Regions from separate parts of the Paenarthrobacter sp. C1 genome, predicted to be linked through region 3. Evidence: riboswitches for the same ligand, from Rfam matches in the RefSeq annotation. Region 3 holds a riboswitch; each other region holds the start of a gene.
What was found. Region 3 has a riboswitch for glycine ahead of cycA (D-serine/D-alanine/glycine transporter). Riboswitches for the same ligand answer to the same signal wherever they lie in the genome.

Region 1 (3,272 bases), 980 kb from region 3:
GTCCCCCACCGGACCGGCACCAAAGGCGACGGCTACCGCGGAGAGGACTTCCGGCGTCGTGGTTTCATCAACCGAAACCCCAACGGTGTCGGCGTCGATGATCCGCAGGTTGATGCCGCGGGCTTCGGCGGCGGCGATGACCTTGTCTGCCTTGCCGGGGACGCGGACGGTGAGGGTGTCGAAGAAGGAATCTGAGACGAGCTCGCGGCCAGCCTTCACAAGTGTGGTGGCGAGGGTGCGGGCGTGGCCGTGGACGGTTTCGGCGATAGCCTTCAGGCCTTCAGGGCCGTGGTAGACCGCGTACATGGAGGCCACGATGGCGAGCAAGGCCTGTGCCGTGCAGATGTTGGACGTGGCCTTTTCGCGGCGGATGTGCTGCTCGCGGGTCTGCAACGCCAAGCGGTAGGCGGGGACGCCGGCGTTGTCCTTGGAGACGCCGACGATACGGCCCGGGAGCGTCCGCTCCATGCCTTCACGCACGGCCATGTAGGCCGCGTGCGGGCCGCCGAAGAACAGCGGAACACCGAAGCGCTGAGCAGTTCCGACGGCGACGTCGGCACCTTGTTCGCCCGGGGGCGTGATGAGGGTGAGCGCCAGCAAATCCGCGGCCACGGTGACCAGTGCGCCACGTTCCTTCGCATCGGAAATGACGGCGGAGTGGTCGAAAACCCGGCCTGAAGCACCAGGCTGCTGGAGCACGACGCCGTTGATGTCGCCGTCGGGCAGACCGGCGGAGAGGTCCGCGACCTCCACCTCGAAGCCCAGCGCCTCAGCACGGCCCTTCACGATGGCGATGGTCTGCGGAAGGAGGTCGGCGTCCAAAACAGTCTTGCCATCCTTGGCCGTCTTGTTCTTGTTGGCCCGGCGCATCAGCAGCACGGCCTCGGCCACGGCGGTGGCTTCATCCAGCAGGGAAGCGTTCGCCACGGGAAGGCCGGTGAGATCCTGCACCATGGTCTGGAAGTTGAGGAGCGCTTCGAGGCGGCCCTGGGAAATTTCCGGCTGGTACGGCGTGTAGGCCGTGTACCACGCGGGAGCTTCCAGGATGTTGCGGCGGATGACCGGGGGCGTGACGGTGTCGTAGTAGCCCTGGCCGATCATCTGGACCGCGGTCTTGTTCTTGGATGCGAGCTTCCGCAGTTCGGCGAGGACCTGCACCTCGGTGAGGGCATCCTGCAGTTTCAGGGCCGTGTCCTGGCGGATGGAATCGGGGACGGCTACGTCCACCAGGCCGTCGACAGAGTCGTAGCCGATGGCCTTGAGCATGGTGTCAACGTCGGCCTGGCGCCGGGCGCCGATGTGCCGGTCCGCGAAAGCGGTGGGGGTTGATTGAACAGTCAAGAGGAACTCCATGATTCAGGCGCCCACTGAGCGCCACGATGATGTGGGTTCCTCCCCGCTCTGTATTGGACCTGAGAGATTCCGCAGGAATGGTTGCCTGCTTGCACCGTCGGTGAGCCCGGTTGCCCGAACTGCTTTCCAGAGTTGCCTAACCGCGGCGGTACATGGGCCTGAGAGATTCCTGGGGAGGATTTGCTCCTACGGCGCCTGACTGGATGTACCGGCAGGACTCTCCCGCCGCAGATCAAAAGCGTTGCGTCACGCGAGTGACACGCTTCACACCATAGCGTGGGGTTTCGCAAAAGTGCAAGCAAGCGGCCCCTACCCGTGCATGGCCTCGTGGATCTGAAGGGCGAACCAGAGCTGGGCCACCGTGGAGGTTTCACCCATGTCCAGGCCCGTCAGCTCACCGATTTTCCGGATCCGGTAGATGATGGTTTGCCGGTGCGTGAACAGGGTTGCCGCCGTCTTTTGCCAGGACCGCTGCGAGTCCAAATACGTCCGCAACGTGACAATGAGATCGCCTTCCTGGCTCTGCTCGTAGTCGAAAACCGGACCCAACAACCGCCGGACCAGAGCCGTTCCCTCCTCAACCCCGGTCAGGCCCAACCAGGACGGGCCCTGGGCATAACGGGCCAAACCCAGCTTGTTGGCCCGGGCCGAACCGAGCGCCCAGAGGGATTCCTGCAACGCGCGTTGGATATTCGCAACGGCTGCCGGCGCACTTATCCCGATCGCGGCATCCACACCGGCGCAATGGACCAGAACTTCTTCTGCCGTGTCCGCCGGGACCACCACATGGAACCTGTTGTTCCGCTTCAACGACGCCGACGCAACCCCGTGCCGCCACAGTTCGATGTGCACGTTTGCCAGCCTGTCGCCGTCGTCCGCTGAGGACCCGTCCGCAGCCATGGAGGCGAGCAGGAAGCGCTGTGGCGGAACGTCAAAAGCTGCGAGCCGGCTCTCTATCTCGGCCGCGCCCAAGCGCCCGTCCATGGCCTGGAGCAAGAACTCACCCGCTAGGCGGTGCCTGCCTTCCAGCGACAGGACGATGCGCGAAAGCTGCAGTCCCAGCACGGTGGCCGCATGCAGGAGCACGACGGCGTCCGGGTGCGGTTCGCCGTTGGGCAACACCACCAAGAGCGCATTCGCGTGGGTGGGGATATCCATGGTCAGGACGTGCCTGCCCCGAACGCGGTGCCACTGGAAGTTCTTCCCCGCCAACGACACCTGCCCGGAGAGTGGAGCCCACTCGTCGGCGAGGAAGACCGGAAGCGGCTCGCCTTCGGGGTGCCAGGGATGGAGGCAGCGGCGATCCACCACGAAGAGCTCGGAGTCAAGCTCCGTCGCAAGCCGCTGTACGAGGCTCTGCCAGTGGTCCTCGGAAGCTCCAGCGGTCCGGAGAAGGTCGTAGACCCTGGCCGTTTGGCGCAGGCGGCGCGACTCTTCCAGCAAGGACGCCTCGGCGACGGAGCGGGCGATGGCGATGAACGGCAGCGGGTAGGGGATGTTGATGAGCGGCAACGGCAGGTGGTCGCAGGCCTCCAGGAACTCCGGCAACAGCTCCGGCGCGTGCATCTTCTCTCCGATGGCCAGGGCGCTGGCACCGCTGTCCATCAGCGCCTTCGCGAGCGCCACCTGGCCCTCAGCGTCCGCCGGGATGGAGAGGCCGTTGGTCATCATGAGTTCGCCGCCCGTGACCCACTCCCAGAGTCGCGGGAGGTCGGACGTGTGGGCCCAGGTGATGCGGTTGTCGAGGCCTGCGGCGCCTGCGAGGAGCGCCAGGCCGAGCTGTGGCTCAGCAACGAGTTCAGCGACGGTGATTGCCACGCCTTGGCCTCCCGGGATGTGCCGGATGGTCGCCGGCACCGTTTAGACAAATGTATATGCAACTTAATCATTTGTAGTCGATCTACGGATAGTCGGAGTGA
Region 2 (3,272 bases), 180 kb from region 3:
CGGAGCGGTGGGTGTTGAACACCGGGTGCTGCATGAATGCGCTGGTGCGCTCAACGGAAGCCTCCAGCGCAAAGTCCTCGGCGGCATCGGTGACCGAAGCGCCAAAGACATCGAGCAGGCTGCCGACGATGTCGGACGTAGTCGTCTCATCAACCGAGATGCCAACAGTGTCGGCATCGATGCCGCGCAGGTTGATGCCCTTGGCCTCGGCGGCGGCGACGATCTCTGCTGCCTTGCCCGTGACGCGGACGGTGATGGTGTCGAAGAACGAACCGTGGAGGACCTCGACGCCGGCAGCCTTCAGGGACGCTGCGAGCGTGCGGGCGTGGCTGTGGGCGGTCTCGGCGATCGCTTTCAGGCCTTCGGGGCCGTGGTAGACGGCGTACATCGAGGCGACGATGGCCAGCAGCGCCTGCGCGGTGCAGATGTTGGACGTGGCCTTCTCGCGGCGGATGTGCTGTTCGCGGGTCTGCAGGGCCAGACGGTAGGCGGGGACACCGGCGTCGTCCTTGGAAACGCCCACCAGACGGCCCGGCATGGAACGCTCGAGACCCTTCTGGACGGCCATGTAGGCCGCGTGCGGGCCGCCGAAGAAGAGCGGGACACCCAGGCGCTGGGCGGAACCCACGGCGATGTCAGCGCCCTGCTCACCCGGAGGGGTGATGAGCGTCAGGGAAAGGAGGTCGGCGGCAACGGTGACCAGTGCGCCGCGTTCCTTGGCCTCGGCAATGACGGCGGAGTGGTCGAAGACGCGGCCGGAAACACCGGGCTGCTGGAGGACGACGCCGTTGATGGCACCTTCCGGAAGGCCGGCTGAAAGATCGGCAACCTCAACCTCGAAGCCGAGGGCTTCAGCACGGCCCTTGACGATGGCGATGGTCTGCGGGAGGCAGTCTGCGTCGAGCACAGTCTTGCCGTCCTGCACGGCCTTGTTCTTGTTGGCGCGGCGCATCATGAGGACGGCCTCGGCCACGGCGGTTGCTTCGTCAAGCAGCGAGGCGTTGGCGATAGGCAGGCCAACGAGGTCCTGGACCATGGTCTGGAAATTCAGGAGTGCTTCAAGGCGGCCCTGCGAAATTTCAGGCTGGTACGGGGTGTAAGCGGTGTACCAGGCCGGGGACTCAAGGATGTTGCGGCGGATGACCGGCGGCGTGATGGTGTCGTAGTAGCCCTGGCCGATCATCTGGACCGCGGTCTTGTTCTTGGAGGCGAGCTTGCGCAGCTCGGCCAGGACCTCGACTTCGCTCAGCGCGTTCTGCAAGGTGAGGGCGACGTCCTGGCGGATGTCGTTCGGAACGGCAGTGTCGACCAGCGAGTCAACAGAGTCGTAGCCAACGGACTTGAGCATGGTCTCAATGTCGGCCTGGCGGCGGGCGCCGATATGCCGATCGACGAAGGTGGTGGAGGCAGAACTAACCGTCACGAAGGAACTCCAATACTTGGGCGGCGTTTGGGTACGCCACAGCGGCTCGGGTTCCTCCCCGCTCTGTATTGGACCTGAGAGTTTCCGCGTGTTGTCCGCACAACGAATCGCTTGCACCGTCGGTGAGCACAGCATCCCACGTCAATGGCGTGGAGTGCCTGCTGCTTTCCAGAGTTGCCTCGCCGCGGCGGTGCGTGGGCCTGAGAGATTCCTGGGGAGGGTTTGCTCCTACGGCGCCTGCATCACGTGCCTGCAGGACTCTCCCGCCGCAGATCAAAGGCATGTTCAGTTGTCTGTGGGCGCCACGCTGGGCACGCCACAAGGCTTAATTGTCCTACGTGCAAGGCCCTGCGGCAAATGGATGAGCAGTCACTTCCGCAGGCGGTCCAGGACCCCCAGCAGGATTTCGACGTCGGCCTCCCGGCCGGCGTTGCCGGCCCCCTGCCCGCCCTCGAACATCGCGTTGAAATAAAGGCCGTCGCCCATGTAGCTGACGGCCTTGGCGATCTCCGGTCCTACGTCTTCGGCCAGGACATCAAGCCACTGCTGCTGGATTCCTGCGAAGCGCCGCCGCGTTTCCTCATGGGCTACTTCAGCGAGCCTGGTGGCGGCTACGAAGGCCCTGTCCATGGGGGTGTCGGCCCAGAGGGAGGACCGGATGAAGTAGGCGGCGGAACCGTCCGGCGCGGCCTTCATCTGCTCAATGTCCTCCTGCGCCAAATCGTCCAGGCGTTCCAGCAAGGCGCTGATCAGGGCTTCCTTGTTGGGGAAGTGATACAGGAGCCCGCCCTTGGAGACACCGGCCCTCTTGGCGACGGCATCCAGGGTAGCGGCCCGCTCCCCTACCTCGATCAGGAGGGATTCGTAGGCATCCAGGACGGCGTCCCGGGCAACTGGTTTTCGTGGCATGTGTACATCATTCCCTAAAGAATTGCGGGGGTTGAATTTGTAACTATACCGTCTGGACGGTACAGTAAGAGGCATGTTCTCGCCGTCCTCAACCCAAGCACCCCGTTCCGCCGCCCCCTTGACGGGCCCGGCTGCACCGTGGCGCGACTGGACGGCCTTGGCACTGCTGATGTTCCCGGTGCTGCTGGTGGCCGTCGATAACACCGCGCTCACTTTTGCCCTGCCGGAAATCGCCCGCTCGCTGGACGTGGGCGGCATACAGCTCCTGTGGATCGTTGACGCCTACCCGCTGGTGCTCGCTGCGCTCCTGGTCTCCATGGGCAACCTTGGTGACCGGATCGGACGACGCCGGTTGCTTCTGATCGGCAGCACAGGCTTCGCCGCGGTTTCGGCTGCTACGGCATTCGCTCCGTCCGCGGAGTGGCTTATTGCCGGACGCGCTGCACTCGGCGTCTTCGGCGCCATGCTGATGCCATCAACGTTGTCCTTGATCAGGAACATCTTTATCGACCCCAACCGCCGTCGGCTCGCGATCGCTGTATGGGCTGCCGGATTCTCCGGCGGCGCAGCCCTCGGTCCCATCTTCGGCGGCTGGCTGGTGGAGCACTTCTGGTGGGGCGCCGTCTTCCTGGTAGCAGCATTCCTGCTTCTGCCGCTCCTTGCCTTTGGCCGGGTACTCATTCCCGAGTCCAAGGACGCCAACCCCGGCCGGGTGGATGTGTCCAGCATTGTCCTGTCCGTGGTCACCATGGCGCCCTTCGTTTACGGCATCAAGGAATTCGCGGTCCACGGCTTCGGTGCGTCAGCTGCTGCTTTCATGGGCTTTGGCCTGGTGATGGGCATTCTGTTCGTCCGCCGCCAGCAAAGGATCGAAAGCCCCATGCTGGATGTTTCCCTGTTCAAGAACAAGGTATTCAGCACGGCCATCGTGGCGAATGTT
Region 3 (3,272 bases):
CTGACCGCCGTCGAAAGTGGAACGGTGGTGAAGGCTCTGATCACTGTGGCGGACAGCGGACCGCAACCGCCCCAGTGCACCCCACCCACCAAGCCGTCCAAGTGGTACGACATCGTGGGCTGGCTGCGGTATGCCTTCGCCTGGTTGGACTACCAGAAGTGCTTGAGGGGCTGACCACTCCCGGCAAAAGCAACATAAGCAGGGCCCTCCACGCAGCCAGCGTGAAGGGCCCTGCTTTTGCGTTCGGGAAGCCTACTTGGTGGCCGGCTCCGGCTCGGCCGTCCTCTCAGCATCCCGCTGCAATTCGGCCTGGAACGCCGCGTAGCGTGCCAGGTGCGCGGGCCGGCGCCGAAGGATGATCCACGCGACCCCCAGAATCACAAACCACACGGGGGTGGCGAGCAAGGCAATCAGGGTGTCCGGCTGGGTGGTAAGGGCCCACAGCACGAAAGCGAAGAACGCGAACACCACCCACACCATCACCACGCCACCGGGCATCTTGAACGCTGACGACTCGTGCAGGTGTGGCCGGCGCTTCCTGAAGGCAAGGTAGCTGGCCAGGATGATCGACCAAACGAACACGAAGCACACCGCGGACACTGTGGTCACCATGTCGAAGGCCTTGCCAACGTCCTGGCCGGCGTACATGAGCACGACGCCGGACAGCAGCAGGACGCAGGACAGGAACAGGGCGTTGCGGGGTACTTTGCGTCCGGAGAGGGCGCCAAACACCTTGGGCGCGTCGCCCTCCTGGGCGAGACCAAACACCATGCGGGACGTGGAATAGATGCCGGAGTTGGCAGAGGACATGGCAGATGTCAGCACCACGAGGTTGACGATGGTGGCCGCTGCGCCGAGGCCTGCCAGGGAAAACATCGCGATAAACGGGCTGTGGCCGGCGGCGAACTGCGTCCACGGTGTGACGGACATGAGGATGATGAGGGCACCGACGTAGAACAGCAGAACCCGGATGGGGATCGAGTTGATGGCCTTGGGGAGGTTCTTCTCCGGGTCCTTGGCTTCGGCAGCGGTGGTGCCCACCAGTTCGATGCCCACGAACGCGAACACGGCGATCTGGAAACCGGCCACGAAGCCCATGAACTCGTTCGGGAAGAAGCCGCCATGGCTCCACAGGTTGGAGAAACCGGCCGGACCGGCGTCGGACTCGAAGCCGCTGAAGATCATGAACAGGCCAACGATGATGAGCGCAGCGATAGCCACGATCTTGATGAGCGCGAACCAGAACTCCGTCTCACCGAAGGCCTTCACGGTGGCCAGGTTCAGGAGCAGGAGAATGCCGATGGTGATGAGTCCCGGAACCCACAAGGGCAGGGAAGGCCACAATTCCTTGGAATAGCCGGCGATGGCGATCACGTCGGCGATCCCGGTAATGACCCAGCAGAACCAGTAGGTCCAGCCGGTGAAGAACCCGGCCCAAGGGCCCAGGAGGTCAGCGGCGAAATCGCTGAAGGACTTGTAGTTCAGGTTGCTGAGGAGCAGTTCGCCCATGGCACGCATGACGAAGAACAGCATGAAGCCGATGATCATGTACACAAAAATGACGGATGGGCCGGCTGCGGAAATGGTCTTTCCCGAGCCCATGAAAAGGCCGGTGCCAATCGCTCCACCGATGGCTATGAGCTGGATGTGGCGGTTGCTGAGCTGGCGTTCAAGATGGGGTGAACCGGCACTCGCGGAAGGATGAATCGTCAAAGGAACTCCGTCGTTCAGGCGGCACAGGGTGCCGCATTGATTCGGGTTCCTCCCCGCTCTGTACGTGGACCTGAGAGTTTCCGCGGGCATGGGCCTGCTTGCACCTTCGGTGAGTCCGGTGTGGCCGGACTGCTTTCCAGAGTTGCCTCGCCGCGGCGGTACATGGGCCTGAGAGATTCCTGGGGAGGGTTTGCTCCTACGGCGCCTGACGGGATGTACCGGCAGGACTCTCCCGCCGCAGATCAAAAGCGCGCACACCCTTGCGGGTGATGCAGCTCACACAGTAACGAAGGCTGGCAGGCAACGCAAGCCTGTGACGGCTAGAGGCCCAGGATGCTGCGGGCGATCTCGTCAGCGTCGCGCAAGGTCCGCTGGCCGCTGGCATAGGCCCGCCCGGAGCGGGGACGGGCTTCGGCGGCAATGGCATTGCCCCACTGCGACGCGGACAACTGCAAGCCCAGAACGTACATGTTTTCCGTGATGGATCCGTTGGCGGCAAGGGGACGGTAAGGGTGCGGCTCAACGTCCAGGCCGGTGGTTTGCATGGGCGTCCCCTCCACACTCATCATGATCTTGGTCCGCACCAGGCCGTCGGCCATGAGCTGCTCGAGCAGCGGAGAAATGTTGATGCCCACCCTGTTGGCGGGTGACATCGCTTCGATCAGGGTGCGTGCTTCAGCGGGCCCCTCGTGGACCCAGGGTGACGCCGCCCGGAACACTTTTGCGCCACGATCGACGCTGAACTTGGGGTCCGGTCCCACAAAACTCACGACGCCGGCACGCGCCAAGGCGGCCAGCTGCTCCGAACGCAGCGCAGGAGGTCCGCTGGCCAACCCTTCGACAAACGACTCGAACCAGCCGCGCAGCCCTGCCAGCCAGGACTCGTCGGTGATGCCGCCGTCGGCTACAACGGTCTTGAGGATGGCACGGCCGGTGTGGAGCGCGCCGATGGCCATCTTCACGGGGTCCGATTCGCCCAGCGCCGAACGCCGCGCGTCGTCGTCCAGGTACGCGGTGATCGCAGCATCCAGGTCACGCCGTGACGCGAACGTCCGGCCTGCCAACGGCGCCGCGAGCCCGCGCAGGTTCAAACGCCGTGATGCCGCCACATGCTTTTCAACCAGGACCTCCACGTCGCTTTCCCAGTTTGCCGTGGTGTGGGCATGCGGTTGGAGCGCGTCTTCGAGGTCGGCCAGGAACTGCGCCGGGTCCTTGATCGCGGCCGGCTGGGACCGGGCCAGCGTCGAATAGTAGGCCCACAGCGCGTCCCGGTGCAGCAAGGGCCACAGGTCATGGTCGAAGCCGGGCTGGATGCCTGCGGCCCGGAACCGGTCCACTGCGTCCTCGGTCAGGTAGCGCATGGTGATGCTGCGCGGGTAATAGCCCTCCAAACCGGCCTTCGCCCGGTACGGCGTTCCCCTGCGTGACGCGGCGATGATCCTGGGCTCCCGGCCCGAGGCCCGGTACTCCAACACCCCGGCACCGGGCGCTCCGGCTTCAAGGAACTTGCCGCCGCGGCCTTCGGTCAGCTGGCCCATCACATCAAAGAAGTTCAAGCC

Region 1: another riboswitch for glycine. It lies ahead of gcvP (aminomethyl-transferring glycine dehydrogenase); the one in region 3 lies ahead of cycA (D-serine/D-alanine/glycine transporter).
Region 2: another riboswitch for glycine. It lies ahead of gcvP (aminomethyl-transferring glycine dehydrogenase); the one in region 3 lies ahead of cycA (D-serine/D-alanine/glycine transporter).

What each region holds. Positions count from the first base shown of each region.
Region 1 covers NZ_CP186052.1:4,507,171-4,510,442, forward strand. The annotation lists gene gcvP (aminomethyl-transferring glycine dehydrogenase) at 1-1,341, opposite strand, end outside; glycine riboswitch at 1,490-1,588, opposite strand; gene ACNAOU_RS21120 (PucR family transcriptional regulator) at 1,663-3,171, opposite strand.
Region 2 covers NZ_CP186052.1:964,660-967,931, reverse strand. The annotation lists gene gcvP (aminomethyl-transferring glycine dehydrogenase) at 1-1,423, opposite strand, end outside; glycine riboswitch at 1,602-1,699, opposite strand; gene ACNAOU_RS04695 (TetR/AcrR family transcriptional regulator) at 1,793-2,332, opposite strand; gene ACNAOU_RS04690 (MFS transporter) at 2,406-3,272, shown strand, end outside.
Region 3 covers NZ_CP186052.1:786,302-789,573, reverse strand. The annotation lists gene ACNAOU_RS03875 (ExeM/NucH family extracellular endonuclease) at 1-174, shown strand, start outside; gene cycA (D-serine/D-alanine/glycine transporter) at 253-1,713, opposite strand; glycine riboswitch at 1,860-1,958, opposite strand; gene ACNAOU_RS03865 (FAD/NAD(P)-binding protein) at 2,034-3,272, opposite strand, start outside.